Regions from separate parts of the Kitasatospora sp. NPDC059327 genome, predicted to be linked through region 2. Evidence: riboswitches for the same ligand, from Rfam matches in the RefSeq annotation. Region 2 holds a riboswitch; each other region holds the start of a gene.
The links. Region 2 has a riboswitch for cyclic di-AMP ahead of ACFXHB_RS26990 (M23 family metallopeptidase). Riboswitches for the same ligand answer to the same signal wherever they lie in the genome.

Region 1 (7,365 bases), on a different contig from region 2:
AGGAGGATCCGGCGGACCATCGAGCCGCCGCCCGGCTGAACTGTGGTCATGCGGTCGAAACCTCCACCTAGGGCAAACAGCGCACAGTCTGCCATCAGTTGAGCGCTCACGGTGCCGATACTGACGGATGTTCCTATCAGTTCTGCACTCCACACACCAGGATGCACGTGCATCCGGCGCTTGCATATGCCATTTGAACGACTGCACGTGAATCGACTCTTGCATCTGCAGTGAGCGCAGAGGACCATGGTGCACGTGCACCTGCACATCCCTGGCAATCCCGCGGGCTCCGCGTCGACCCCACACGCGACTCCGCGCACCAGCCCGGCAGCGCCGTCGCGCCACCGGGCGTTCGTGTGCGCGCGCGCCTGGTCGAGGGCGGCCGCGCGGCCTAGCGAGTCGGAGGTGACCGGCATGACCCCGGCGGGTCCAGCCGTGTCCGCCCCCTTATGGGAGGAGCTCTTCATGAGCACCGGTACGGCTTTGGCAGTCGATCCCCATGTGGTCACCTGTACGCTCGCCCCTCGCTACGAAGCCGTCAGAACCGCGCGCGACTTCGCCAGGACCGCTCTTCAGCGCTGGGGACTGAGCGAGCTGTTCGACGACGTCGCGCTGGTGGCCTCGGAACTGGTGACCAACGCGCTGCGGCACGCGATCGGCGCGTGCCCCGGTGCGGCGGGCAACGCGCTCGACGACTACGACTTTCCCACGCAGGCGGGGCCCGAGGGGCGACTGCCGATCCGAATAAGCCTGGTGCACCGCGCGCCGCAGGTGGTCTGCGCGGTCAGCGACCCCAGCAGCACCGGGCCGGTGGCACGGGAGGCGGACTTCGTCGCCGAGTCGGGCCGCGGGCTGCACCTGGTGGACTCCTTCAGCCGGTCCTGGGGCTGGCACCCGCTGGGCGGCGGCAAGGTGGTCTGGGCCCTGTTCGAGTCCGAGGCGGGCACGCTTCCGGAACTCGGCGGACGGCATCGTCGCTCGGCCTAGCAGTGGCCCGCGGCTCCGGGGAGGACCACACCACTCCCGGCCTGCGGCCCCGCACACCCCTTGGCACACCCCTTGCCACGGCCACTCGGCAGCCGCCGCGGCGGCACCGCGGCCGGCGTCCCGCGCCGCCCCGGCAGCCCGCGCCGGCCACCCGACCCGCGGCAGCCCCGGCGAGCACCCCTGGCCGGACAGCCGCTCCGGCGGCACCCGGACGGCGCCCACCACGGGGCGGACGGCCGGAGAAGACAACGGCCGTCGTGGTGTCAGCACCCACGACGGCCCCCCGATGGTGAAGAGGACGACCGCTCAGACCGCCAGGTGGTCGAACTCCCCGTCCTTGGCGCCCAGCAGCAGCGCCGCGATCTCGGCCCGGGTGTAGATCAGTGCCGGGCCGTCCGGGAAGCGTGAGTTGCGCATCGCCACGTCGCCCCCCGGGAGGGCGGCGAACTCGACGCAGTTGCCCTGAGAGTTGCTGTGCAGACTCTTCTGCCAGACCACGTCCTTGAGGTCCGCGGCCGCCATCCCGTTGTACGTGTCGTACCTGTCGTGCATAGAAATCTCCCGAAGAGCTCCGGAGTGGTCGTCCAGCTCGGCGCCCCGGCACTCGGCCGAACGACTGGACCGGCCCCGTACCGGCCCGGCACAACGCCTCACTTGACGTGATGATAGCTCCAGTGCACGTGCATCAGCACGGGACGTTGCAGGTGCACGGGCCTTTCGTCGACATATCGGAACTCTTCACCGCCCCGACACCTGAGGGAACGTAAGCGGACATTCCCGATGGAACCGGTAGGACTCCGATAACCGCCCGTAGGCGGCCACCCGCTGAATGTTGATCTTCGGACGCCCGCAGTCGCACCGCCGTGACACTCCGTCAGACCGTCCGCATGCTGTGAGACATGTCACGTGCCACCGCCGCAACGCGACGCACCTCCCGTCACGTCTCAGGGAGAAGTGGTGGCCACACAGGGATTGGTTACGGTATGTCCGGTTTTCGGGCAGCCCGCCCCTCCCGGCACGGCAGCCGACTGCAGCCTCGGCCGGCCGATGTCCTACGATCTCCGCCATGAGCACCGCAGCCATCCCGGGCGCGCCACTGCCCGTCCGCACCCCAGGCTCCCGTGCGCGGGGGCGCCACCGCCGCCCCGAGCGCCCCGAGATCCCGACCGGCTCCCCGGCCCTGGTGCTCGCGGTGCCCGCGACCGCCGGGCCGGAGTCCCGTTCCGTCGTCGAGGAACTGCTCTCGATCGTACGCAGCGAGCAGAACGGCGTGCAGACCGCGGCCGGCTACCTCACCGACGTCGCGGGCGAGAGCGCGCCCGGCAGTGACGAGTACACCGTCGCCGAGCTGCTGGCGCACGCCGCCGAAGCGGGCCTGCCCGCTCCGGTCGTGGTGCCGCTGGTTCCCGGCCCGCACGACTTCCTGACCGAACTGCACGCGCTGGCCGCCCAGTACGGCGCCCACGTCACCGACGTCCTGGGCCCGCACCCGCTGCTCGCCGAAGCCGTCCACGTCCGCCTCTCCGAGGCCGGACTGGCCCGGGCCGACCGCGCCCGGCTGTTCGCCATCGCGACGGCCGCGGACGGCGTGGTCCTCACCACGGTCGGTGGCGAGGAGGCCGCCGCGGCCGCCGGGATCACCGGCGTGCTGCTGGCCGCCCGCCTCGCGGTGCCGGTCGTCGCCGCCGCGCTCGACGTGCCCGGCTCGGTGGCCGCCGCCGTCGCGCACCTCAAGGAGACCGGCTCCCAGCGCCCCGCGCTGGCCCCGCTGGTGATCGGCCCGGAGGCGGACTCCGAGCTGCTCGCCACCGCCGCCGAGGAGACCGGCTGCCCGAGCGCCGCGCCGCTCGGCGCCTACCCGACGGTGGGCCAGCTGATCGCCTCCACCTACCTGGCGGTGCTGCCCGCCGTCGCGCCCGAGGCCTACGCCGAGCAGGCCGCCGCCCAGGAGGCCGCGGAGGCCGCCGCCGAGTAGCGGACCACGAACGCCGCAGGGCCCGGAGCGCACCCGCTCCGGGCCCTCGACGTGTGGTCGGCCCCGGCCGGGTGGGACGCCGCCCGGAACGGCCCCCGCCCGCCGGGGAGCACCCGCCTCAGGAGCGCCCGCCCACCCGGCCGGTGACCGCCGCGGCGTCCCTCAGCCGCAACGCCGGCACCTGCACCGGCCGGGACTGCGCGGCGAAGGTCGGTACCGGTACCCCGGTCGCGTTCCACCGCGGCTGAGCGGCGCCCCCGCCGTCCGCCTTGCGCACCTGGAGCACCTCGGCCTGCCCGGCCCGGCGCAGCAGGAGGTTCGCGGGCGGCGCGGACTCCGGGTCGATCCAGAGCTCGTTGCCGCCGAACTCGCAGTCCAGCACGAGGACGTCGTCCGGTTTGCCGTCGGGGGTGGCGCGGAACGCGATCCCGGCCCGGCGGTGGCCGGTGATCCGGCTGCGGCTGAAGGTGACGGTCACCCCGGCGAGTTCGTGCCGGGCGGTGGAGACGCCGAAGTCGCTCTGCCCGGCGGCGTCGATCAGCAACCCGTCGAAGAGCGTCCCCGTGTCCCGGCCGAGCGCGTGCAGCGCCACTCCCCCGGCGCCGTTGCCGTAGAGCACGCTCGCGGTGTAGTCGAAGTCGTTGAGGTACGCGCCGTGCTCGATGCCCCACCCGCCGTTGTGGTAGGCCGCGAACTCGGTGACCACGTGGTGCTGCCGGGCGTTCAGCCAGACGAAGATGCCGTTCCGCAGGTTGTTGTGGGCCAGGCAGCGCTGGAAGGTCCAGACCCCCTCGCTGTTCTCCGGCCACTCGAAGCCGGAGGCGCCGTCGGCCCCCTGGACGCCGACCGCCACACAGTCCACCGCCTTGCCGCCGGTGCCGGCGCCGAGGTTGAAGCCGGCCAGCCGGTAGGCGCGCGGATTGGGCTCCAGCCGCGTGCGGGAGGCGACGCAGGAGTCGTAGACGATGTCGTCGGACGGCTGCTGCGGGGTGCGGGTGTCCAGCGGGCCGTCCCACCAGTAGGCATCCTCCCAGGTGTCGTGGCTGACGCAGCCGCGGAAGGTGATGCCGTGGCTGGCGTGCGGGACGAAGGCGTGGCTCCCCGCGTCGCGGACCACCACGCCCTCGACGACGGTGCCCCGGGTGGTGTCGCCGAGCATGTGGAAGTGCAGCCCGTAGCGGCCGAGCACCGGGGCGGTGACCGGCGCGCTGCCGTCCGGGCCCTTCCAGGACTCCTCGGTGTCGGCGCGCGGGCCGACCCAGCGCAGCGCCGCGTGCCGCAGGTCGGCCCGGCGGCTGCTGGTGAGGTGGACGTGGGCGCGGCCCCCGGCGGTGCCCTCGACCCGCACGCTGCGGGTCAGGTTGAGCACCTCGGCGCCGACCGTGACGCCGCCACCGGCGCTCACCCGGGGGTGCGGGTACTGGAGCGGTGCCTCCAGGGTGACGGTGGATCCGCTGACGGACCGGACGACGGCCAGGTCGTAGCGGGTCGAGAAGCCGTCCTCGTTCGGCGGGCCGGTCGGGGTGACGGCCAGTTCGTCACCGGGCAGCCAACCGGTGGGCGGCGCGGCCAGGCTGACGGTGGTGTCGCCGGCGGCGAGCGCCCGGTCCGCGCGCACCCAGGCGGTCTTGGCGGCGCCGTCCAGCCGCAGGTACCCGGCGCCGGTGACCCAGAGGCCGACGTCGGTGTCGACCACCTTCATGCCGTCACCCCGGAACCGCCGCTCGTCGACCGCGGGGAACCGCACGGTGTGGACGGCGGCGCCGTCGGGGGCGAGCGCGAGGGTGCCGCGGACCTCGACGTTGCCGGCCGCGGCGAGGGTGAGGCTGCGGTCGGCGGCGAAGGTGAGCGCGCCCGAGGGCTCGACCAGCAGCGACCCGACGGTGGCGTCGGTGTCGAGCAGCACCCGGTCGGTGATCCGGACGGCGCTCCGCGGGCCGGGCACCCGGCCGCCCCAGCCGGCCGGATCGGACCAGCGGCGGCCGCCCTGGTCCGGCGTGGGCGCGGGGGCGGGCGCGGCGGCGGGCGTTCCGGGCGTGACGGCGCCCTCGGGGATGCCCGCCGACGTGGCGCCGGGACCGGGACCGGACGTCCCCGGGGACGAGCGGGGCGACGGGGCGCCGTGCAGGTGCCCGGCGGGCGTGCCGTCCGCCGCCGGGGCCGGGACGGGGCCCTGGACGGCCGCCACGGGCTCGGCGCCGCCGCCGAGGGAGCGTCGCAGCGCCTCCTCGCCGCCGACCGCCGCGAACACCGTGCCGACGGCGAGCCAGCGCAGCATCGTCCGACGAGGTACGGGAGTTCGGGGCTCTACGGGCGGGATGTCCGCTCTGCGGTGTTTTGCCCTGCGGTGCGCTCCACGGGCGCGCGCGGCGGGCCGGCCGGCCCGCGGGTCCTCGTCCATGGCCATCGTTGCGTAGCCCTCCCCCCAGACGGCCGCGTCGATCCTGACGCCCTGAAGCATAGGCAGTTGCCGTGACTCCGACGGGCGTTGCCCGAAATCGGTCATTTCTGATCATGGTGGACAGCCATTCACCACCCGTTTCGCAAACCGTGACGTGCATCACACATGTTTGCGGATTGAACTTAAGTCTGCTTAACGTGCTCCCCGTTCGTGGCCACACGGACCCAGCCCACCCGCAACGCCGAGTCCTGCCGTCGGGTGCGCTGGCAGCGCAGAACGCACCGCGGCAGGAGCGGGGGAACCACAGGTAAGTCGCCCGGGACCGGTCCGCGAACCGGTTCAGGGCTAGGGGTGAAGCCGCGTCCACAGCGCGGCCGGGCAACTCCAGCCCGAATCCGACAGCTCACCTCGCAGGCGTGGGAGAGGACCACGTCTTCATGCTGCCCACCAACGGCACCCGCCTGTCCGGCCGCACCCGCCGCGCGATCGCCACCCTCGGCGTCGTCGGCATCGGCCTCACCGTCCCCTGCCTCACCTCCGGCACCGCCTCCGCCGCCTCGGTCGCCACCTGGGACAAGGTCGCCCAGTGCGAGAGCACCGGCAACTGGAGCATCAACACCGGCAACGGCTTCTACGGCGGCCTCCAGTTCACCAGCAGCACCTGGGCGGCGTTCGGCGGCACCGCGTACGCCGCCCGCGCCGACCTCGCCACCAAGGACCAGCAGATCGCGATCGCCGAGAAGGTGCTCGCCTCGCAGGGCCCCGGCGCCTGGCCGGTCTGCTCCGTCAAGGCCGGTCTGACCAAGGGCGGCACCCCGGCCGCCGTCGACACCGCCACCGCCACCGCCACCGCCACCAAGCCTGCCGCCCCGAAGGCCACCCCGGCCCCGGCCCCGGCACAGACCCAGGCCCCCGCCGCCAAGCCGGCCGCGCCCGCGGCCACCCCGAAGGCCGCCCCGGCCGCCGGCGACTCCGCCCAGCAGTCGCGGGGCGGTCAGAACTGGCAGCAGTACCAGCGCCAGGCCGCCGGTCAGGACACCGGGACCAAGGCCGGCGACTACACCGTGGTCGCCGGCGACTGGCTCTCCTCGATCGCCGACAAGAACAACATCCAGGGCGGCTGGGAGCGGCTGTACGAGCTGAACCGCGGCTCCCTCACCGCCGGCCCGCACGTCATCTACCCGGGCCAGCGCCTGAGCCTGGGCGACCGTGCCAAGGCGCAGGCCTCGAACGAGTCCGGTCAGGGCTTCGACTGGTTCAACCGCTCCTCGGGCAAGACCGGCCAGGCCGCCGGCTCCACCACGACCGCCGCCGAGCCGGCCGCGCAGACCGGGGCCCCGGCCACCCCGGCCCCGGCCGCCGAGGCCCCGGCCCAGGCCGCCACCGGCAGCATGGCCGCCGCCGTCTCCTTCGCCAAGTCGAAGGTCGGCCAGGCCTACGTCTACGGCGGCACCGGCAACGGCGGCTGGGACTGCTCGGGCCTTACCCAGGCCGCGCTGCGCGCCGCGGGCATCTCCGTCCCGCGCGTCGCCGCCGACCAGGCCGCCGCCAGCACCCACGTCTCGCTGGACGCCCTCAAGCCGGGCGACCTGCTGTTCTGGTCCAACAACGGCCAGGACTCGGGCGTGTACCACGTCGCGATCTACATCGGCGACGGCAGCTACGTCGAGGCCGCCAACCCGAGCTCGGGTGTGCGGACCCAGACCGTCGCCAACTGGGCCCCGGACTTCGCCGGCCGGGTCTGATCCCTCGCGCGCGGGCCACTGCGGCCCGCCCGCACCCGCCGGGGCCCCCGGGGAGAGTCTGGTCGCTCCTCCCCGGGGGCCCCGGCGCGCCCGGCCCCGGAGCGGGCATGGTCAAACCGCGGCCCGGCGGGCATGCTGCTGCTCCGCACCCGAGGAGGAGTCACATGGCCCAGGTCACCGTCACGCTCGACGCCAATCTCGCGATCGACGCGATGCTGCTCTCCGGCACCAAGAACCCGCAGGACGCCGTCGAGCTG
Region 2 (7,365 bases):
GCGAGCCGGTGCGCGCAGGCGTCGCCGAGCGTCTCCAGGACGTCCAGGTCCCGGCGGGGGACGGTGCCCCGGTGGGCGAGGGCGAGGGCGAGCACGCCGATGGGCCGCTCGTCGACGATCATCGGCAGGGTGATCAGGGCGACCATGCCGGTGCCCATGCCGGCGTTGCGGTTGGGGTAGTCGACGCTGGTGCGCTCCGGGCTGAGCAGGTACGGGCGGCGCAGTCGCAGCGCCATCGCGGCGGGCAGCTCGCTCGCCGGGTCGACGAGGCTGTACCGCTCGTGGGCCCAGTCGGGCAGTCCGTGCGAGGCGGTGAGCCGGAGCATTCCGGCGGAATCCACCAGGTAGAGCGCGGAGCCCTCACCGGTGATCCAGCTCGGGCCCTCGGCGAGGACGGTGCCGAGGAGTTCGGCGGCGCTGGCGCAGCCGAGCAATAAGCGGACACAGCGCATCGCGCTGCGCGCGGTGGGGCTGCTGCGCGGCGTCCGGCTCTCGTCCTCGGAGGGGGGAAGCCACGGTGAGGTCAGGTCCATGGGAATCCCGGCCTTTCCGTTGCCTTAGGGGGCACTCAATTCTTCATACCTTATTTCTCAAGTGGGTGACGGGTGACCCGGACGGCGCACCGGTACCGGCGGTCACCCGTCGGTCGGGGCCGGGTCGGCCGCCCTGACCAGGGGGTGCGCCGGGGCCGGCCGGCGGCCGGCGTGATCGCTCCGGGCCGCTGCCCCGGGCCGCTGCTCCGGGCCGCTGCCCCGGGCCGCTGCCCCGGGCCGCTGCCCCGGGCCGCTGCCCCGGGGCGTCGGTCGGGGCGTCGGTCGGGGCGTCGGCGGGGCCGGCACCGGGCGGGGGTTCGGCGGCGCGGGCCTCAGGCGGTGGGCCAGTTCCGCAGGCCGCCGGTGAGCAGGGTGATCAGGCGGTCCTGGGTGTCGGAGAGGTCCTCGGCGAGCTGGAAGCCGCCCCCGATCGACAGCGAGGCGAAGCCGTGGGCCACCGAGCGGACGGTCCGGGCGGCGTGCACGGCCTCGGAACCGTCCAGACCGTAGCCGCGGAGCACCGCGATGATCACCCCGACCAGCCGGCCGGCCGCCCTGGTCAGGTCCTGGTCCGGCTGCGGGGCCTGCGGCAGCGCGTTGTACCGCTGCGGGTGCTCGGTGGCGTAGCCCTGGTAGGCGCGCAGGACGGCGGCGACGGCGTCGTCCCCGCCGCGTCCGAGGGCGGCCTCGGCGAGCCGGTCGGCCAGTTCCTCGGTGACCCGGACGGCGATCAGCCGGCGCAGTTCGGCGAGTCCGCCGCTGACGTGCTTGTACAGCGAGGGGGTGGCCACCCCGGCGCGGCCGGCGACGGCGGCCAGGGTGAGGGCCTCGGACCCCTGCTCGTCGAGGAGGGCGAGGGCGTGGTCGACGACCTGCTCGGGGGTCAGTCCGACTCGGGGCATGGTGCGGTCTCCGTGCGTGGAAGGGGCGGGGCTCAGGCCAGTTCGGCGAGGAACGGCAGCAGGGCGTCGGCGGTGGCCCGCGGGTGGTCGGCCATCGGGTAGTGCCCGGCGCCCTCGATCATCACCTTGCGGCCCTTCAGCGCGGCGGCCTGCCGGTCGGCGACCAGCTCCGGCCGGGGGAAGTCGGGGTCCTCGCTGCCCATCACGACCAGCGCCGGGCAGGTCACGGCTGCGGTCCAGCCGGTCGGCGCGGAGTCGCCGCGGACGTAGCCCCGGGTGGCCTTCTTGCGGCCCGGCGTGCGCATCGCGGCGACCAGTCCGTCCACATAGGCGTCGAAGTCGGCCGGCTTGGCGGTCGGGTAGGCCATTCTGCGGTGGTAGAGGCCCCAGAACGCGGGCGAGTGCACCAGCAGCGCGCCCATCACGCCGAACATCGCGCGCCGCAGCGCGTTGGGCGGCAGGTTCTCGACGAAGGCGTCCAGCAGGACGATCCCGGCGACCCGCTCGGGCGCGTCCCCGGCCACCCGGACCGCGGTCGCGCCGGTGTAGGAGTTGCCGACCAGCGCGGCGCGGCCGATGCCGAGGTGGTCCAGCAGGGCGAGCACGTCGGTGGCGATCGCGGCCGGCGAGTAGTCGTCCCAGTCGATCGAGGACTCGCCGAAGCCGCGCAGGTCCAGGGTGATCACCCGGTGGCCCGCGGCCACCAGCAGCGGGCGCAGGTGCCGGTACGCGGCCCGGCTGTCGAGCATCCCCGGGAGCAGGACGACGGGGGCGCCGTCGCCCCGCACCGTGTCGTCGAAGGCCAGCCGGCCGCCGGGGACGTCGAGGTACTGGGTGCTGGGGGTGAAGGTGCCGGGCATGGGGGCCTCCTCGGTCCGCCGGGACATCGACTGTGTGCCGATAGCCATAAAGCTAAGGCTAATAGTCTTAGCCGTCAAGCGGGTCCGCGGCCGGGCTCCCGGCGTGCCCCGGCGTCGATGCTCAGACCCCCTCCACCTTGAACGGGTCGTGCTCGGCGAGCAGCTTCTCCAGCCGCGCCTGGTCCACCCGGGTGACGATCTCGTTGGTCTCCTGCCGGTCCCGGATCACCTTGGCCAGGGTGAAGGCGGAGGTGACGGTGTAGAGCAGTCCGATCGCGAGGAAGGCGCGGGTCCAGCCGCCGACCGGCAGGTAGGCGATCCCGACGGCGAGGGCGCCGCCGGAGAGGGCGAAGGAGAGGACGGCCTGGAGGTAGTACGCGGCCGTGGTGCGTGACTGCATCGGTGCGTTCATGGCGTCAGGATGGCGGCGCCGGTCCGGGCCGCACATGAGTAGGAGTACTCAGATAGGGGGTCGTTCGTTGACGTCCAATCACGTTCGGTAGTGTCAGTTGCCGCCAATCCGCCCAAAACGCCCATCGGGTCGCGCGGTGTCCGAGTTGTATCCGGCTGTCCCGAACGGACGGCTTGGAATCAGGGGCTCCTAGGATTAACGTTTGATAACGCAGCGCGGTCCGCAACGCCGTACCCAGACGGCACCGTGCGCCGTCGCCTAATCCCGCCGGCCGGCCTCCGGGCAGGCCAGGGAGCCGGGGAACCACGTTCCTTGGGGTGAATCGGCCGGGCCCGCCCAGCCGTAGGAGACCTTCCTGCTCCGAACCCGTCAGCTAACCCGGTAGGCGCGAAGGAAGGAAAGGAGCGCGCCTCCGTGGCGTCGTCGCACTCTCCGGCACACCTGCCCGGCTCCCCCGCCGGCACCCAGCTGCTCGACCACCCCTGGCCGCCCGCCCACCCGGGCGAGTTCGGCGGGCCCGCCGACGGCGGCCCGCAGGCCGCCGAGGCCAACCGGCACCGGATGCCCCGTCAGACCCGCGGCACCGCTCCGCTGCTCGGCGTCACCGCCGTCGCCGCCACCCTCGGCGCGACCGGTTTCGCCTCCGCCACCCCGGCCGCCGCCCCGGCCGTCGAGGCCCCGGACGAGACGCCGGTCGCGCTCTCCGCGGACCCGGGCCTCGCCCTCGCCGCCCGGATCCAGCTGCAGGCCGACAGCCAGCGCACCGCCGCCGAGGAGGGCGCCCGCCTCCAGGCCGCCAAGGAGGCCGAGGCCAAGCGCGCCGCCCAGCAGCAGGAGGCCAAGCTCGCCGCCGAGGCGGCCGAGAAGGCCAAGCTCGCCGCCATCAACCTGCCGGTGCGCGACTACGACCTCTCCGCCCACTACGGCCAGAGCGCCTCCTACTGGGCCCACCTGCACACCGGCCTGGACTTCGCCGCCGACACCGGCACCCCGGTGTACGCGGTCGGCCAGGGCACCATCACCTCGGCCGGCTGGGCCGGGTCGTACGGCTACCGGATCGTCGAGACGCTGCCCGACGGCACCGAGATCTGGTACTGCCACCTCTCCTCGATCATCAAGGGCTCCGGCAAGGTCGTCCCCGGCCAGCAGCTCGGCAAGGTCGGCGCGACCGGCAACGTGACCGGCCCGCACCTGCACCTGGAGGTCCGCCCCGGTGGCGGCGCCCCGGTCGACCCGGAGACCTGGTTCGAGCAGCGCGGCATCACCCCCTGACAGCACGCCACGGTGCCCCGGCCGTCACCACGACGGCCGGGGCACCGGCGTGTCTCAGACCCCTGGGGCGTCCCGGACCTCGGTCGCCCCGGTCCCGTCGGCCTCCTCGGCCTCCCAGGGCTCGACCCCCTCGTCGGCTGCGTCGTCGGCTGCGTCGTCGGGGGCTCCGTCGGGGGCTTCGGAGAGCTGCGCCAGGTACGCGTCGATCTCCTCCTGGCCCGGCTCCGGAGCCAGCTCCGGGAACTCCTCCACCAGCAGCCGGGGCAGCCCCGGTACCGTCCACTCGCCGGCCAGGTCCAGCGCCGCCTCCACGGCGGCCTCCTCGAACGCCCCGAAGTCCCCGGCCAGCTCGTCGGGCATCGGTCGGCCCAGCGCGGTCAGCTCCGCCAGGTTGCGGTAGCTGCGCCGCATCAGCCCCTGCTCCAGGAGCCGGCGGGCACCGTCGGTGGCCATCCCGACGCTGATCGCCCGGGCGTCGCCCCAGCCCCCGTCGTCCACCGCGTCCAGCTCGCCGGCCGCCTCCAACCCCTCGCACGCGGCGAGCCGGTCCTCCGGCGCCAGCTCCCGGAACGCCGTCAGCCAGCCCCGGACCGCCTCCAGGTCGGTGAGGTCCACGCCGTCCGCGCGCAGCAGCAGCGCGTACAGCCGGGGCCAGGTGACCAGATCGGCCCGGCGCAGCAGCCCGGCCGCCACCTCACCCTGCCACTCGGCCTCCGCGTGCAGCCGCTCCTGCCGCTTGGCGTTCAGCCGCTTCGCGGCCCGCTGGTGGTCGACCAGCAGCCGCACGGCCGCGCCGTACGCCAGCGGGTCCTCCTCCGGCGCGGGCTGGACGTACAGGTAGAGCCGCTCGTACAGCAACTGCTCCACGGCGTCCGAGGTCAGCTCCGGCCAGCCGTCGCGCATCCTGCCCTCGCCCAGCTCCAGCAGCGCCAGCACGGCCCGCACCGGCGCCTCGGCCACCGGTGGGTGGTCCTGCGTCCGCGCCCAGGCGAGCAGTTCGGCGGCTTTGGTGCGCGGGGCGAGCCGCAGGTCTTCTTCTTCCATGTCACGTAAGGTAACCGGAAAGCCCGGGTAGGGTCGGCAGGCATGGTCCCCGTCCGACTCACCGGCCCCCGCCTGGCCATCCGCGAGTTCCACCACGGCCCCGGCGACGTCGACGCCCTGTACGCGGTGTTCGGCGATCCGGAGGCCACCCGCCACCTCCCGTTCGAGCCGCGTGACCGCGAGGACTGCGCCGACCAGATCGAGCAGTACCTGGAGGAGGCGCTGCGGGACGAGCGGACCGTCTACCGGCTGGCCGTCACCCGCCGCACCGACGCGGACGACCCGGCCCGCGCCGTCCCGATCGGCAACGCCGCCCTCACCCTCGGCGGTCACCACTGCGCCGACCTCGGCTACGCGCTGCGCCCCGACACCTGGGGCAACGGCTACGCGGGCGAGCTCACCGCGCTGCTCTGCGACTTCGCCTTCGGCCCGCTCGGCCTGCACCGGCTGGCCGCCCGGGTGGACGTGGAGAACGCGGCCTCGATCAGGGTGCTCACCCGGGCCGGTTTCCGGCTGGAGGGCCGGATCCGCCACGACGTGCTGCTGCGCGGCGCCTGGCACGACTCCTTCCAGTACTCGCTGCTCGCCGACGAGTGGCCGTCCGGCGGCGGGCGGCCCCGAACGGGGGGTTAACCCCCCACCCGCTTCGCGGGGGAGCCGGATGTCCGCCCGGTCCGGGCTTTGACAGGGTGGAGAGGTCAGCCCGGCACACCACCGAGAAGCACCCGAGGACCGAGGGCCATGAGCAGCAGCCTCAGCACGCAGCGCAGTGAGTACGACCGCGACGACGCGGTACGGCGCACCGAGGAGCCGCCGTACGTGTGGCGGGCGCCGTTCTCGTCGTACTTCTACCGGGAACTCGGCTTCGCCCTCACCGGGCTGCCGGTCGCCCTCGTCGGGTTCGCGTTCGCCGTCGTCCTGTTCGCCTTCGGCCTCGGCACCCTCGTCACCGTGCTCGGCATGCCGGTGCTGGCCGCCCTGACCAGCGGGGCCCGGGGCTTCGGACGGCTGGAGCGGGCCCGGGCCCTCGGCCTGCTGGCCCTGGACGTGCCCGGCCCGAAGTCGGTCCGGGTGCGCCGGCCCGGCGGCTGGGGCGTGATCACCGCGCGGCTGGCGGACGCGGCGGGCTGGAAGGCCGTGCTCTACCAGGTGGTGATGTTCCCGTGGGCGGTCCTCAGCTTCGTGGTGTCGCTGACCTTCCTGCTGGTCGGCTGGGTGCTGGCGCTCTACCCGCTCTACCAGTGGGTCTACCCGACGTACGTCGGGTGGCCGGGCCTCAAGGTGTTCGACTACACCGACAGCCACGGCGTCGAGCACGTCCACTACATCGAGGGGCCGCTGCAGATCGCCGGGCTCTCGCTGCTGGGCTTCGTGTTCGTCCTGCTCACCCCGCAGCTGGTGCGCGGCCTGACCAACGTCAACCGGCTCGCCGTCCGGGGCCTGCTCGGCCGCTGAACGCCCGCGCCTTCGGCCCCGCCCGCACCGGACGCTCCGGGTGCGGGCGGGGCCGACCCGTGTTCCGATGGCCGAATGGCCGCCCGTACCGACCTCGCCGCCGACGTCCTGGTCACCTCCCGCCCGCTGGACGAGTACTGCGCGCTGTTCGACCTGACCAGGGCCTCGCTCGCGGCCCTCCCCGGCCCGGTGCTCGACTGCCCGGGCGGCGCCGCCGGTCTCGCCGCCGAGGCGCGCGAGCTGGGCTGCCGGGTGATCGCCACCGACCCGGCGTACGCGTGGCCGGCCCCCGAGCTCGCGGCCCGCGCGCTGGCCGCCCGGGCCGCCATGGCCGCCGCGATGGACGCCCGGCCCGACCTCTACCCGGCGCCCCACCACCGCCCGTACGACCGCTACCTGCGCAGCTGGGACCGGGCCCGCCGGCTGTTCGCCGCCGACTCCGCCGCCCACCCGCAGCAGTACGTGGCGGCCGCGCTGCCCCGGCTGCCGTTCGCGGACGACACCTTCGCGCTCACCCTCAGCGGGTTCCTGGTCTTCGCCTACCCGGAGCTCTTCGGCCCTGCCCAGCAGCTGGCGGCGCTGACCGAGCTGGTCCGGGTGACCGCCCCCGACGGCGAGGTCCGGGTGCACCCGCTGAACGACGGCGCGGGCCGCCGCTGCCGCCACCTCGACGGGCTGCGCCGCGCGCTGGGTGAGCGCCGGATCGCCAGCGAGGTCCGCCGGCTCCCGGCCGGTTCGGGGCGCCTCGGGCGGGTCCTCGTCCTGCGGGCCGCCGACCACCGTCCGAGGTCCGCCGGCGCGGGCTCGCTGCGGCCGGGCGGGCGGTAGTCGGCCCTCGCGCGGCCGCTCGGCCGGGCGGCGCTCCGCCGCCCGGCCGAGGGCCTAGG
Region 3 (7,365 bases), on a different contig from region 2:
CCACCGGGGCCGGATGCTCTCGGAGCGCGGGGCGGAGGGCCTCTTCGCGGACCTCGACGCCAGGCTCACCTGGCACGCCGGGGTGCTGCGCCTCGTCGACCCGCACCCGGCCGTGAAGGCGGTGGGCACCACGGTGGATGTCGCCGGCCGGGGGCTGGTGCTGATCCCGACGCTGTTCGGGCTCGGCGCGCAGACCGACGTCACCCAGGCCGGGCCGCCGCTGGTCTGCTACCCGGCGCGGGGCCGGGCGACGATGGCGGAGGGGCTGGGCCCGCCGCGGCCGGAGCGGGCGGGCGGAGCCCTGGAAGGGCTGATCGGTGCGCCGCGGGCCCGGCTGCTGGCGATGCTGACCGTCCCGGCGAGCACCACGGAGCTGGCCCAGCGGATCGGGGTCACCCCGGGCGCGGTCAGCCGCCACCTGGGCGCGCTCGCCTCGGCGGGCCTGCTCGAACGCACCCGGCACGGCCACCGCGTGCTGTACCGGCGCAGCCGGCTCGGCGACGCGCTGGCCGCGGGCGGGGAGGTGTGACGACGGTGCCGGCGGACGACGGCGTCCGCCGGCCGTCCGCCGGCACCGGGCGGGCGGGTCAGGCCGTGCGGCCGAGGGTGGCGAGGTAGGCCCGCCAGCCGCCGTACTCGGTGATCTCGCGGTGCACCCCGCGGTCGAGCTCACCGCGGGCCAGCAGCATGGAGAGGCAGGGCGTGCCGTCCGCGAGGGTGATGACGCCCAGTTCGAGCTCACGGGGCTCGCCCGGGAGGATCACGTCGCGCAGGTGTGCGAGGGGGACGTCGTACAGCTCGCCCTCGACGGCGGTGTCGACGGCCGGGTCGGCCAGCAGGCCCGGGCAGACGTCCCCGATCGAGAAGAAGCGGTAACCCGGTGCGGTGCGGACCGGGCCGACCAGCGCGTCGGCGACCGAGGCGTGGAAGGGACCGCCGACCATGGCCTGGCCGTTGAAGAAGATGCGTGCCACGAGGGTTCCTCCGGAAAAGGGCCGTTCCGCACGGCGACGAGAGGACAGGTGGATTCGTCGCCGTACGGAACGGAGCAAAGGGGCGCGTCGACTGCTACAAGCCGGCAGACGGCAGCGGCTGCGCGCGCGGATAGATTGGGATCAGCCCAGCAGGGGCAGCGCGGGCAGGGTCAGGAAGTCCGCGAACTCCTCGGCCAGGGCGACCTGTTCGAAGAGCTTGGCGGCCTCGCGCCAGCGCCCACCGGCGTAGGTCTCGTCGCCCAGCTCGGCCCGGAGCGCGGCCAGCTCCTCGGCCACCAGGCGGCGCACCAGCTCGGCGGTGGCCTTCTCCCCGGTGTCGGAGAGCACCACGCCGTTGTGGATCCACTGCCAGATCTGCGAGCGGGAGATCTCGGCGGTGGCGGCGTCCTCCATCATGTTGAAGATGGCGACGGCCCCGAGACCGCGCAGCCACGCCTCGATGTAGCGGACGCCGACCTGGACGGCGTTGTGCAGGCCCGCGTGGGTGCACCGGCCGCCGGCGCCGGCGATGTCGAGCAGCTGCTCGGCGGTGACGGGCTCGGCCGGGCCCGGGTTCGCCTTCTGGTGCGGGTGCTCGCCGAGGACGGCGTCGAAGGAGGCGCGGGCGACCGGGACGAGGTCCGGGTGGGCGACCCAGGAGCCGTCGAAGCCGTTGCCGGCCTCGCGGTCCTTGTCGGCCCTGACCTTCTCCAGGGCGGCCGCGTTGACCTCCGGGTCCCGGCGGCTGGGGATGAAGGCGGCCATGCCGCCGATGGCGTGCGCGCCGCGCCGGTGGCAGGTCCGCACCAGCAGCCGGGTGTAGGCGGCCATGAACGGGGACGCCATGGTGACGCTGTTGCGGTCCGGCAGGATGTAGTGCTCGCCGGCGTCGCGGAAGTTCTTCACGATCGAGAACAGGTAGTCCCAGCGGCCCGCGTTGAGCCCGGCCGCGTGGTCGCGCAGCTCGTAGAGGATCTCCTCCATCTCGAACGCCGCGGTGATGGTCTCGATCAGCACGGTGGCGCGGACGGTGCCGTGCGGGATGCCGAGCGCGGCCTGGGCGTGGGTGAAGACGTCGTTCCAGAGCCGGGCCTCCAGGTGGCTCTCGGTCTTCGGGAGGTAGAAGTAGGGGCCGGAGTTCGGGTCCTCGGCGCCGCGCGCGAGCAGCCGCGCCGCGTTGTGGAAGAAGTAGAGCCCGAAGTCGAGGAAGGCCCCCGCGACCGGCCGGCCGTCGACCAGCAGGTGGTTCTCGTCCAGGTGCCAGCCGCGCGGGCGGACCACGACGGTGGCCAGCTCGGCGGCGGGCTTGAGGGCGTAGGCCTTGCCGGCCGAGGAGGTGAAGTCGATCCGGCCCTCGAAGGCGTCGATCAGGTTGATCTGACCGCTGACCACGTTCTCCCAGGTCGGCGAGGTGGCGTCCTCGAAGTCCGCGAGCCAGACCCGGGCGCCGGAGTTGAGCGCGTTGATGACCATCTTGCGGTCGGTGGGACCGGTGATCTCGACCCGGCGGTCCTGGAGGGCGCGCGGGGGCTCGGCCACCGTCCAGTCGCCCGCCCGCACAGCGGCCGTCTCGGGGAGGAAGTCCAGGGTGCCGGCCCGGGCGATCTCGGCCCGTCGGGTCCTGCGGCGCACCAGGAGCTCCTGCCGGCGGTCCTCGAACGCGCGGTGGAGGCCGACGACGAAAGCGACCGCCTCCGGAGTGAGCACCTCCTCGGCCCGGTGGACTCGCGGACCGGCGACAGTGACGACCGGAGCGGCGGGGGAGACGCCGGCGGGTCCCTGATCTGTAGCCATGAGCAGGACACTCCTAAGACGGTTGAGCATGGCGAAGGGAGTTCCGGTGGGAACTTCCTTGATCTGAACCGATCTGAACCCCACGTGGTGGGGGGTTCGATTCTGTAAGGTGGAGACTAGTTTCCGCGATACAGAATTTCAACGGTTTGTTGAGGTGATCGCAGGGACTCTACTCCTCTCCCGACAGCGAAGGGAACGCCGGTGGTCGCGACCCCCGACACAGCATCGACGACGGGCACGGACCGCGCGAGCGGCGGCGTGCAGTCCGTCGAGCGCGCCTTCCTGCTCCTGGAGGCGCTGGCCGATGCCGGCGGTGTGGCGACGCTCAGCGAGCTCTCCACCTCCTCCGGGCTGCCCATGCCAACCATCCACCGCCTGGTTCGTACCCTCGTGCAGCAGGGCTATGTCCGCCAGGACACCGCGCGCCGCTACACCCTGGGGCCCCGGCTGATCCGGCTCGGCGAGACCGCCGGGCGGCTGCTCGGCAGCTGGGCCCGCCCCTACCTGGCCGAACTGATGGAGGCCACCGGCGAGACGGCCAACCTGGCCGTCCTGGAGGGCGGCGAGGTGGTGTACGTCGGACAGGTGCAGTCGCGGCGCTCGATGCGGATGTTCACCGAGGTCGGCCGCCGGGTGCAGCCGCACTGCACGGGTGTCGGCAAGGCCCTGCTGGCCCAGCTGCCCGAGGAGGAGGCGCGGGCGGTGCTCGGCCCCAACCCGCTGCCGGCGCACACCTCCTACACCGTGACCGACCCACAGGAGCTGCTGGCCCAGCTGGCGGAGGCGCGCGAGCGCGGCTACGTGGTGGACGACCAGGAGCAGGAGATCGGGGTGCGCTGCATCGCGCTCGCGGTACCGGGCGCGCCGACCCCGACGGCACTCTCGGTGTCCGGCCCGGAGGCCCGGATCCGGGCGCTGGAGGAGCAGGCGGGCGCGGCCTCGCTCGTGCCCGTGATGCACCAGATCGCGGCCCGGCTGGGGCAGGTCCTGGCGCCCTGACGCGGCGTCATCTCCAGTGCCCCGGGCGGGAGGTCGCCGGATCCGGCGACCCCGCCGTCCTCGCCCGGCGGCTTCCGGTACCGGGGTTCGCCCGTTCGGGCGGCCCCCGGGCGGGTTGGAGCGGCGGCGGCAGGCCGGTCGGTCACGCTGGGTGCGGGCGCGCTCCGCGACGGCGCGGGGCGCCGGAACGCGAGGGCAGGGTGAGCGGCCATGGCACGGAGACGGTCCGTACGGGGTTTCATCAGCAGGTCACTGACGACGGGGTGCGCCCTGGTGGCGATGGTCGGCGGGACGGCCCTGGCCTGTCCGGCCGACGATCCCGCGCCGAACGCCGAACAGCCCGCCGGGGCGGTGGTCGCCGTACCGGCCCCGTCCGACTCCGACCTGGAGGTGGTCCGGCTCGACCCGGACCCCGCCGTGCCCGGCGGCACCACCACGCTGCACGCCTTCGTCGCCAACCGCGGCCCGGACCGGACGGCCTCCCCGTTCACCGTGGTGATCACCCTGCCGGAGGGGGTGACGGCCGAGGAGCCGTTCTTCCCGGAGGACTGCTACACCTTCCAGAACGGCCACCGGGTGCGCTGCACCTTCCCGGCCGGGCTGCCGAAGTTCCGGAGCGCGACCGCGCTGATCCCGTTGCGGCTGGCCGCCACCGTGCCGCTCGGCGAACTGGCGGGCGGCTACGTCGCGGTGCGCGGCGACGACGACCGCAACGAGGCGAACAACCGGCAGCCGTTCACGATCCAGGTCGTGGAGACCACCGAGGGTTGAGCCGGGCCCGGCCGCCCGTGACGGGCCGACCCGGGCCGTACCGTGCTGAGCCGTGGTGGCCCAGGACGGTACGGCCCGGGTCGTTCCGCCTAGCGGTAGACGCGGACGTAGTCCGCGGCGAAGGTGATCGGGGCGGTGCCCGTCGGCGCGGGGTGGTACTGGCCCGCGCTCAGCGAGAGGTTGAGGATCAGGTACGCCGACCAGTTGGCGCCGACGCCCTTGCCGTCCGAGTAGACCTTGGTGCCGTTGACGTACCAGTCGACCGAGTTGGCGCCGTAGGAGGTGCCGATGGTCACCCAGCCGTCCTTCGCGATCGCCTTGGCGTCCGTGTAGTACAGGTGGCCCGGGTTGACGTGGTTGGTGAGCTCCAGCAGGTTCGGGTTGTCGGGGTGGTACTCGAAGGAGTCGATCTCCCCGTTGCCGTTCTTCCACGTCCAGAGCGCCGGCCAGGCGCCGGTGCCGGCCGGGAGCTTGACCCGGGTCTCGGCGTAGTCGCCGGTCTTCACCTGGAAGCCCTCGCCGGAGTACTCGGTGGTGAGCAGCCCGGTGTCCCAGGACTGCTTGCCGTTCTCCAGCTTGTTGGCGCCCGGCTTGGCGGTGAAGGTGGCGACGCCGCCCGAGACGCTGACGTTGTTCTTGTTCAGCCAGTCGAGCTTGTTGTCGTCCGGGTTGTGGTTGCCGTAGCGGTACGCGCTGCTCTTGTCCCCCGTCCAGCGGGAGCCGTAGGCGATCGGGCCGCTGAACTCGTCGGACCAGGTGAGCTTCTTGCCGGCGACGGGAGCGGTGGTGGCCGGGGTGCTCGTCGTGGCGGTCGCCGACGGCGAGGGGGTGGGCGTGGAGGTGGCCGTGGGGGTCGGCGTGGCCGTGGGGGTCGGCGTGGGCGACGGGGTGGTGGTGCCGTCGGAGACCACGAGCCGCTGCGAGGGCAGGTTGTGCCAGGCCCCCGCGGAGTCCTGCCAGAAGCCGAACTGGGTGTAGGTGCCGACCGGCAGGGTGCGGGCACCGGTGGTGATCGACAGGCCGCCCGGGCAGATCCGCGCGTTGGCGACGTTGCCGGGGAAGTCCAGGTTGCGGCCGGCCCCGTCGCGCACGCCGACGCCCAGCGTCTTCGCGGTGAAGCAGGCCGAGGAGTGGACGGTGAGCGAGGCCGTGGAGGCCTTGCCCGCGACCATGGCGGCCGGGGCCAGCTTGTCCTGGGTGACGGTCGGCGCGGTGGCCGCCTGGGCTCCGGTCAGGGCCGGGACGCCGAGCAGGCCGGCGCCGCTGATGGCGAGCGCGCCGGTGGCGGCGAGGGCGGCCTGGCGGCCGCGGTGGGTGGGGCGGGCGTGACGCGGCGTCGCGCGCCGGGCAGGCTTCTGCATGGCGGTGTCCTCTGTGACGCCTGCGAGGTGAGCTGTCGGGTTCGGGCAGAGGTCGCCCGGCCGCCTGTGGAGCGGCTTCACCCCTAGCCTCGGTCCGCACGCGGGAGCGCGCGGGCCGGGCACTGACCTGGGTCCCCCGCTCCCGTCCGCTGTGGTGCTCGACTGCCGGCCGGCGGGTGGACAGGACTCGGCGTCCCGACGGCGGGGTCCGCGAAGGCGGACCCGTGCAGGCTAGGCAGGCCGTCCGGAAGGCGACAACTCCGGAGGGGATGTTGTCGCGCAGCTCACAGTGGAGCACCGTCGAGTTGATCAAGTGGGCGGTGGAGTTGATCAGTTGGCGGCACCGGCGACTGCCGCCCACGGCCTGTGCCTGGAGAAGGTTGTCGCCCTGCTTGTGGGCGAAGTCGATCGCGAACACCCGGTGGCCGTCGGCGGCCAGGTACTGGGCGAGCCCGGTGGACGGGCAGGCCGACGCCCCGGCGGCACCGCAGCCGCCCCCTGCGTCGGGGGCGGCCCAGGCGCGGTCGGCGTTGTCGTTGGCACCGTGGACGAGCAGCACGGGGGTCGCCCGGGTGCCGGCGTCCCAGCCGGCGGCGGAGTACAGCAGGAAGCGGCCGGAGTACGGCCGGGGGACTCCGCCGAACCAGGTGAGGCGGGCACCGTCCCGGTCGCCGCGACCGTCGGGCGGGTACTGCTCGGCACGGAAGCCGGGCGTGGTGTCGAGGTAGCGCTCGACCTTGGCCCAGCCGTTGCCGGGGGCCGGGAAGCTCGCCTCCAGGGCGGGGGCGGCGGTGTCCGGGGGCGCGGCGGCGGCGGTGGGAGTGGTGGCTCTCGCTGTGGCCGGTGGTGCGCCGAGGAGCAGCGCGGCGACGGTGAGCAGGGTGGTCAGGACGGCGGTGACGGCGGCGGGCGGACCACCGGGGGCGGACCGGGCGGGGGCGGGCCGGGCGGGGGCGGGCCGGGCGGGGGCGTCGGGCGACGCCGGGGTTCTCGGTGCGGACGGTGCGGCAGGGCATCGGCGGCTCCCTGGTCGGGCGCGGGCAGGACCGGGCCCGCGTCCCGGTGGGCCGGTGGGCCGGTGGGCCGGTGGGCCGGTGGGCCGGTGGGCCGGTGGGCCGGTGCCGGCACCGTACGGCCGGACCGCCGGGGCGCCGATGTGCCGGTGCCACACCCGACCGCCGGACCGCGTGGCGTCCGGCCCCGTGGCGTCGGGCCCCGTGGCGGGGTGCCCGCAAGTTCGCCGCGAAGGTCGGCCGGTCCGATAGGTTGGGGGTTCAGCCGTACCGCACAGACAAGAGACGAGGACCCGTCCCGCCATGACCGCGCCCCTGCCCGCCTTCGCCGGCCGCACCTACCTCTTCCAGGTCGACAACGGCGCGGCCTTCCGCAACGCCTACTCGCCCGACGGCAAGCGGCTGCGCTGGGAGGGCCTCGGCGAGTCGGCGGGCCAGTGGGAGGACGTGGCG
Region 4 (7,365 bases), on a different contig from region 2:
CCGCGGGACGCTTCGCGAGGAGCTGGGCGACGTCCTGCTCCAGGTCTTCTTCCACTCGCGGATCGCCGAGGAGCACCCCACCGACGCGTTCTCCATCGACGACGTGGCGGGCGACATCGTCGAGAAGCTGATGTACCGCCACCCGCACGTGTTCGGGGACGTCGAGGCGGAGGGGGCCGCCGAGGTGGAGGCGAACTGGGAGGCCCTGAAGGCCGCCGAGAAGTCGGAGCGCGAGTCCGTGCTGGACGGTGTGCCGGCCGGGCTGCCGGCCCTGGCGTACGCGGCGAAGCTGGTGTCCCGGGTGCGCCGGGCCGGGTTCACCGGGGTGCCGGACGCGCCCTACGAGCTGCCCGCGGAGCTCACGGGGGAGTCGGCGGGCAGGCTGTTGCTCGCCGTGGCGCAGCGGGCGCACGACGCGGGGGTGGACGTGGACGCCGCGCTGCGGGCGGCCGCGCGCGGCTACCGGGAGGCCGTGCGCACGGCCGAGGGCCTGCAGCCCGAGTAGCCCGAGTGGCCGGACTACCCCGAGCGGCCCGGGTCGCCGGACAGGCCGACGAGCCAGGACAGGCCGTCGAGCCCGGCCGGCCCCGGGCCACCCCGCCGCCGTGTCCGTCAGACCGTCGCGACGTCCTTCACCGCACGGCGCTGCGCCGGGACGACCCCGCCGACCACCTCGGCGATCGCTTCGCCGACCAGGGCGAGCAACTCGGCGAGCCGCTCCAGGCCGAGGTGGTCGGGCAGCTCGGCGAGCGAGACGACGCGCTCGCCCTCCGGCCCGGCCACGCAGAACAGGTCGATCGGACCGAGGTGCTTCTCGGTGGTGTCGACCAGGGCGGCGATGTCGCTCGGGCGGCGGATGTCCCCGCAGACCCCGACGACCGGGCAGCCCGGCCGGTCGAGCTCGGTGGCGAGGTCCTCGGCGATTCCGACCTGCTGGTCGGCGATGAGGATGCCGGCGGCGCCCGCGGCGGTGAACCGGCGGGCGAGGTCGGCTCCCGACCCGCCGGCGAGTACGGCGATGACCACGACTTCCCCGGTGACCCGCATGGTGCGCTCCTCCCTGTGGGCGGCTCCGCACCGGCGCCCACGCGTTGTGCTTGCGGAGGATCGTAGGCAGGTCCTGATCCCCCGCAACAGGGATTACCCCTCAGGTGACCAGGCTCACGCCTGCCGCGCCGAGGATGCCCACCGGATACGGTCGACACATGCCAGTTCAGCCCGATTCAGCCCGCCCGCCGCTCTTCACCTGGGAGTTCGCCGCCGACCCGTACCCGGCGTACGCGTGGTTGCGGGAGCACGAGCCGGTGCACCGCACCACCCTGCCGAGCGGCGTCGACGCCTGGCTGGTGACCAGGTACGCGGACGCCCGGCAGGCGCTGGCCGACAGCCGGCTCTCGAAGAACCCGCTCCACCACAGCGGGCACGCCCACCGCGCCGGCCGGGTCGGTATCCCGGGCGAGCGTCAGGCCAATCTGATGACCCACCTGCTGAACATCGACCCGCCGGACCACACCCGGCTGCGCCGGCTGGTCTCGAAGGCGTTCACCCCGCGCCGGGTGGCCGAGTTCGAGCCCCGGGTGCAGCAGCTCACCGACCGGCTGATCGACGGCTTCGCGGAGCGCGGCTCGGCGGACCTGATCCACGAGTTCGCCTTCCCGCTCCCCATCTACGCGATCTGCGACCTGCTCGGCGTGCCGGCCGAGGACCAGGACGACTTCCGGGACTGGGCGGGCATGATGATCCGCCACGGCGGGGGGCAGCGCGGCGGGGTCGGGCGCGCCGTCAAGCGGATGCGCGCCTACCTCGCGGAGCTGATCCACCGCAAGCGGGCCGATCTCGGGGACGACCTGATCTCCGGCCTGATCCGGGCCAGTGACCACGGTGAGCACCTGACCGAGAACGAGGCCGCGGCGATGGCCTTCATCCTGCTCTTCGCCGGTTTCGAGACGACCGTCAACCTGATCGGCAACGGCACCTACGCGCTGCTCCGCGACCCCGGGCAGCGGGCGCTGCTGCAGGATTCGATCGCCCGTGGCGAGACCGGCCTGCTGGAGACCGGGATCGAGGAACTCCTGCGCTACGACGGGCCGGTGGAGCTCGCCACCTGGCGGTTCGCGACCAGCCCGCTGACCATCGGCGGAGTGGAGATCCCGGTCGGTGACCCGGTGCTGGTGGTGCTGGCGGCGGCGGACCGGGACCCGGCGCGGTTCGCCGACGAGAACACCCTGGACCTGGCCCGGACCGACAATCCGCACCTGGGCTTCGGGCACGGCATCCACTACTGCATCGGCGCTCCGCTGGCCCGTTTGGAGGGTCGGTCGGCGCTCGCCACCCTGCTCACCCGGCTGCCCGATCTGCGACTCGCCGAGAGCCCGGAGAACCTCCGCTGGCGCGGTGGTCTGATCATGCGTGGACTTCGCGACCTCCCGGTGGAATTCACTCCCGAGAAGCGGTCCGAAGAACCCTAGACCGGACTCCGGGCAATCCGCCCGGCGATTGCCCCGAACCGCGTCCGGATGCCGCCCCTTCGGGCAGCCGACCACTGACGGGGTGTCGCCGTCACGCCCGCACGCGGGACATGAACCACCATCAACCAGGACATAGGGGCGTCGTTGGTAGGCGATCGGCCACGCGCCGTAATTTATGTGTGATACCTGCGATATGAGCTTGTTATTGATGTGAGGATCTGTCTACCCTCCCTGGAGTTCGCAGCTGCGGACCTCGTGCGCGGAACGCCGAATCCTGCCCGCCGCGTCACGGGAAACCGACCAGAACCCTGGGCAGGGGCGGGGGAACCAGGTTTGTTGCCGTCCCCCACGGCTTGGGGTGAAGCCGCCCGCGCGGGCAGAAAGCCTGCGCGCCACGCGGCCGGGCCACCTCCCGGTCCGAACCCGACAGCTCACCTCGCAGGCGTGCGGAGAGGAACGTCCCCATGCTCTTCGTCGGAACCGGCCGTCATCGCCGTCGTACCCAGGCCGAGAAGGCCATCGCCGTGGCCGGGGTGGCCGGCGTCGGACTCGCGCTGCCGCTCCTCACCGCCACCGGCGCCTCCGCCGCCCCGGCCTCGACCTGGGACGCGGTCGCCCAGTGCGAGAGCGGCGGCAACTGGGGCATCAACACCGGCAACGGCTTCTACGGTGGCCTGCAGTTCACGCCCAGCACGTGGAAGGCGTACGGCGGTACCTCGTACGCGCCGCAGGCCAACCAGGCCACCAGGGCGCAGCAGATCTCGGTCGCCGAGAAGGTCCTCGACTCCCAGGGCCCGGGTGCCTGGCCGGTCTGCTCCCAGAAGGCCGGTCTGAGCAAGGGCGGCGCCCAGGCGTCGGTCGACACCTCCGAGGACGCCGCGCCGACCGCGTCGAAGCCGGCCCAGTCGAAGCCCGCCCGGTCGAAGGCCGATCAGAAGCCCGCGCAGCAGCAGGCCCAGAAGCCCGCGTCGAAGCCGGTGCAGCAGGCCCCGAAGGCGGCCGGCCAGCAGAACACGTACCAGCAGAACTCGTACCAGGAGGACCGGACCCCGGGCTTCTCCGGCCAGTCCGGCTGGGACGCCGACACGAAGGTCTTCTGGTACCAGAGCGGCGGCGCCTGGTACTGGACCAGCCACCAGGACGTCTACCAGCAGTACGCCGGCCAGGCCGGCGGCTCGGCCGCCGCCCACGGCGCTCCGGCCGCCCCCGCCGCGGCCCAGCAGCGCGCCGGCCACGGCTACACCGTCCAGTCGGGTGACACCCTGTCGACCATCGCCTCCGCCCAGGGCGTGTCCGGCGGCTGGCAGGCGCTGTACGACGGCAACCGCGGCGCCGTCGGCACCGACCCGAACCTGATTCTCCCGGGCCAGGTGCTCGACCTCGGCTGACGCCCGTCGGTGCGGTGATTCCACGAAGGGGGCCGATCCGGTCCCCTTCGTCCGCATCTGGCCTGTTTCTCTGGGGCAACCAGGTGAACTACTGGCGGGTAGCCGGGCCACACCCTGAGACGGGACCGAGGTCGACGTGGTCCCGAGAGCCCGTGCGGTTAGGCTCTGGTCGTAACGACTCCGCAATCGTCCGGCCGACCGCACCCATCGTCAGCCGGACCTGCTTCCGCTAGGAGATGCCTCGTGCCGTCCATCGATGTCGTCGTAGCCCGTGAGATTCTCGACTCGCGTGGCAACCCCACGGTCGAGGTCGAGGTCGGCCTCGACGACGGCAGCACCGGCCGTGCCGCTGTCCCCTCGGGTGCCTCCACCGGTGCCTTCGAGGCGCTGGAGCTGCGCGACGGTGACAAGAACCGCTACTTCGGCAAGGGCGTGGAGAAGGCCGTCCTGGCCGTCATCGAGCAGATCGGCCCCGAGCTGGTCGGCTACGACGCCACCGAGCAGCGCCTGATCGACCAGGCCATGCTGGACCTGGACGCCACCCCGGACAAGTCCTCGCTCGGCGCCAACGCGATCCTGGGCGTCTCGCTGGCCGTGGCGCACGCCGCCTCCGAGGCCAGCGACCTGCCGCTGTTCCGCTACCTGGGCGGCCCGAACGCGCACGTCCTGCCGGTCCCGATGATGAACATCCTCAACGGTGGCTCGCACGCCGACTCCAACGTCGACATCCAGGAGTTCATGATCGCTCCGATCGGCGCGGAGTCCTTCTCCGAGGCCGTCCGCTGGGGCGTCGAGGTCTACCACACCCTCAAGGGCGTGCTGAAGGAGCGCGGCCTGTCCACCGGCCTCGGCGACGAGGGCGGCTTCGCGCCGAACCTGGACAGCAACCGCGAGGCCCTGGACCTCATCACCGAGGCCATCCAGAAGGCCGGCTACGTGCCCGGCAAGGACATCGCGCTCGCCCTGGACGTCGCCGCCTCCGAGTTCTACCAGGACGGCGCCTACCAGTTCGAGGGCAAGGCGATCTCCGCCGCCGAGCTCATCGAGTACTACGCCGAGCTGGTCGCCGCGTACCCCCTGGTCTCCATCGAGGACCCGCTGGACGAGTCCGACTGGGACGGCTGGAAGGCCATGACCGTCAAGCTGGGCGACAAGGTCCAGCTGGTCGGTGACGACCTGTTCGTCACCAACCCGACCCGCCTGGCCAAGGGCATCGAGACCGGCACCGCCAACGCGCTGCTGGTCAAGGTGAACCAGATCGGTTCGCTGACCGAGACCCTGGACGCCGTCGAGCTGGCGCAGCGCAACGGCTACCGCTGCATGATGTCGCACCGCTCCGGCGAGACCGAGGACGTCACCATCGCCGACCTCGCCGTCGCCACCAACTGCGGCCAGATCAAGACCGGCGCCCCGGCCCGCTCCGAGCGCGTCGCCAAGTACAACCAGCTGCTGCGCATCGAGGAGATCCTCGACGACGCGGCCGAGTACGCCGGCCGCGGCGCGTTCCCGCGCTTCCGCGCCGCCGAGTAGTCCTCGCCGAGCGGCCGCTGCCGGGAGGCGTCGCCGCGGCCGAGCACGAGGGCCGAGCGCGCCCAGTAGCGCAAGCCTGACCGGTGCCCCGCCGTTCACCCCGTAGGGTGGACGGCGGGGCACCGTCGCGACCAGGAGGGGATACGGGAGATGGCAGGCTGGAGGATCCCGGGCTTTGCCGCCCGGCCTCGCTTCACGAGCCGGGCGACCGTCCTTGTCCTGGTGCTCTGCTCCCTGGTGGCGATCCTGGCCTATCCGACCAGGCAGTTCATCTCCCAGCGTTCCGAGATCTCCGCCCAGCGGGCGAAGGCCGAGCACGCCCGCCAGCAGGTGGACCAGCTGCGCCGGGAGAAGGCCCGCTGGCAGGACCCGGAGTACGTCAAGGCGCAGGCCCGCAACCGGCTGCACTACGCGATGCCGGGGGAGACCCCGTACATTGCGGTGGATCCGGCGGGCCAGGGTGCCACCCCGTCCTCCGTCGCCCCGCCCGCCTCGTCCGACGGCACGGCCGCCGGGCCGGCGAAGGCCGCCAAGCCCTGGTACGCGAGCGTCTGGGACTCGGTGGACGCCGCCGACACCGCCGCCGTCGCCCCGCCCTCTCCACCCGCCCCTGCCTCTGCTGGAGCCAGCTCCCCCCATGACCACTGAGAACCACCCCTCCGTCTCCGACACCGATGTCGCGGCCATCGCCGCGCAGCTCGGCCGGGTCCCGCGCGGCCTGCGCTCGGTGGCGCACCGCTGCCCCTGCGGCAACCCCGACGTCGTGGAGACGGCCCCCCGGCTCGCGGACGGCACGCCGTTCCCGACGCTGTACTACCTGACCTGCCCCAAGGCCGCCTCGCTGATCGGCACGCTGGAGGCGGACGGCGTGATGAAGGACCAGACCGCCCGGCTCGCCGAGGACCCGGAGCTGGCCGCGGCGTACCAGAAGGCGCACGAGGACTACATCGCCCGCCGGGACGCCATCGAGGTGCTGGAGGGCTTCCCGAGCGCCGGCGGCATGCCGGACCGGGTGAAGTGCCTGCACGTGCTGGTCGGCCACTCGCTGGCGGCCGGCGAGGGCGTCAACCCGCTCGGCGACGAGGCGATCGGCATGCTGGAGGACTGGTGGGCCAAGGGCCCCTGCGTCTCCGCCGCCGAGGTCGAGGCCGCCGGGCAGCGGGTCGCGCGGAACCGCGCCAAGGACCAGGACCACGAGGCCGTGATCGCCGCCAAGCAGCAGAAGTCCGCCGAGCGGGCCGCCAAGCGGGCCGCGCAGGAGAATGCCGAGGAGGCCGGCGCATGAGCGTCACCCGGGTCGCCGCGATCGACTGCGGCACCAACTCGATCCGGCTGTTGGTCGCCGACCTCGACCCGGAGACCGGGGCGATCACCGACCTCGACCGCCGGATGATCGTCAACCGGCTGGGCCAGGGCGTGGACCGGACCGGCCGGCTGCACCCGGACGCGCTGGCGCGCACCTTCGCGGCCTGCCGCGAGTACGCCGAGGTCATCTCCGGCTTCGGGGTGGGGCCGGACCGGATCCGCTTCGTCGCCACCAGCGCCTCCCGGGACGCCGAGAACAGTGACGAGTACGCCAAGGGCGTGCGCGACATCCTGGGCGTTGCTCCGGAGGTGGTGAGCGGCGAGGAGGAGGCGCACCTCTCCTTCGTCGGCGCCACCAAGGAGCTCGGCGGCGGGCAGTTCCCGGCGCCGTACCTGGTCTTCGACCTCGGCGGCGGTTCCACCGAGTTCGTGCTCGGCGGCGAGGACGTCCAGGCGGCCCGCTCGGTCGACATCGGGTGCGTGCGGCTGACCGAGCGCCACTTCGGCGGGGCCGAGCTGCCCTCGGCCGAGCAGATCGCCGAGGCGCGGGCCCACGTCCGGGCCGAGCTGGACAAGGCGGCCGAGGTCGTCCCGCTGACCGGCGCGGCCACCCTGGTCGGCCTGGCCGGGACGGTCACCACGGTGTCCGCGATCGTCCAGGACCTGCCGGTCTA

Region 1: another riboswitch for cyclic di-AMP. It lies ahead of ACFXHB_RS40390 (transglycosylase family protein); the one in region 2 lies ahead of ACFXHB_RS26990 (M23 family metallopeptidase).
Region 3: another riboswitch for cyclic di-AMP. It lies ahead of ACFXHB_RS01650 (hypothetical protein); the one in region 2 lies ahead of ACFXHB_RS26990 (M23 family metallopeptidase).
Region 4: another riboswitch for cyclic di-AMP. It lies ahead of ACFXHB_RS37060 (transglycosylase family protein); the one in region 2 lies ahead of ACFXHB_RS26990 (M23 family metallopeptidase).

The regions. Positions count from the first base shown of each region.
Region 1 covers NZ_JBHYYB010000132.1:12,197-19,561, forward strand. Annotated here, with positions in the region: gene ACFXHB_RS40365 (helix-turn-helix domain-containing protein) at 1-50, opposite strand, end outside; gene ACFXHB_RS40370 (ATP-binding protein) at 466-987, shown strand; gene ACFXHB_RS40375 (DUF397 domain-containing protein) at 1,294-1,539, opposite strand; gene ACFXHB_RS40380 (hypothetical protein) at 2,054-2,962, shown strand; gene ACFXHB_RS40385 (hypothetical protein) at 3,081-5,240, opposite strand; cyclic di-AMP (ydaO/yuaA leader) riboswitch at 5,633-5,793, shown strand; gene ACFXHB_RS40390 (transglycosylase family protein) at 5,780-7,108, shown strand; gene ACFXHB_RS40395 (hypothetical protein) at 7,273-7,365, shown strand, end outside.
Region 2 covers NZ_JBHYYB010000050.1:35,683-43,047, forward strand. Annotated here, with positions in the region: gene ACFXHB_RS26970 (SpoIIE family protein phosphatase) at 1-533, opposite strand, end outside; gene ACFXHB_RS26975 (TetR/AcrR family transcriptional regulator) at 866-1,435, opposite strand; gene ACFXHB_RS26980 (alpha/beta fold hydrolase) at 1,468-2,343, opposite strand; gene ACFXHB_RS26985 (YiaA/YiaB family inner membrane protein) at 2,417-2,707, opposite strand; cyclic di-AMP (ydaO/yuaA leader) riboswitch at 2,953-3,109, shown strand; gene ACFXHB_RS26990 (M23 family metallopeptidase) at 3,122-3,979, shown strand; gene ACFXHB_RS26995 (hypothetical protein) at 4,034-5,023, opposite strand; gene ACFXHB_RS27000 (GNAT family N-acetyltransferase) at 5,066-5,656, shown strand; gene ACFXHB_RS27005 (sensor domain-containing protein) at 5,765-6,478, shown strand; gene ACFXHB_RS27010 (class I SAM-dependent methyltransferase) at 6,554-7,306, shown strand; gene ACFXHB_RS27015 (hypothetical protein) at 7,361-7,365, opposite strand, start outside.
Region 3 covers NZ_JBHYYB010000002.1:93,659-101,023, forward strand. Annotated here, with positions in the region: gene ACFXHB_RS01625 (helix-turn-helix domain-containing protein) at 1-529, shown strand, start outside; gene ACFXHB_RS01630 (gamma-glutamylcyclotransferase) at 588-974, opposite strand; gene aceB (malate synthase A) at 1,116-2,768, opposite strand; gene ACFXHB_RS01640 (IclR family transcriptional regulator) at 2,970-3,767, shown strand; gene ACFXHB_RS01645 (hypothetical protein) at 3,978-4,538, shown strand; gene ACFXHB_RS01650 (hypothetical protein) at 4,628-5,899, opposite strand; cyclic di-AMP (ydaO/yuaA leader) riboswitch at 5,902-6,066, opposite strand; gene ACFXHB_RS01655 (hypothetical protein) at 7,216-7,365, shown strand, end outside.
Region 4 covers NZ_JBHYYB010000102.1:5,015-12,379, reverse strand. Annotated here, with positions in the region: gene ACFXHB_RS37075 (MazG family protein) at 1-505, shown strand, start outside; gene ACFXHB_RS37070 (SDR family NAD(P)-dependent oxidoreductase) at 613-1,047, opposite strand; gene ACFXHB_RS37065 (cytochrome P450) at 1,206-2,468, shown strand; cyclic di-AMP (ydaO/yuaA leader) riboswitch at 2,757-2,927, shown strand; gene ACFXHB_RS37060 (transglycosylase family protein) at 2,933-3,856, shown strand; gene eno (phosphopyruvate hydratase) at 4,100-5,386, shown strand; gene ACFXHB_RS37050 (septum formation initiator family protein) at 5,537-6,034, shown strand; gene ACFXHB_RS37045 (DUF501 domain-containing protein) at 6,006-6,671, shown strand; gene ACFXHB_RS37040 (exopolyphosphatase) at 6,668-7,365, shown strand, end outside.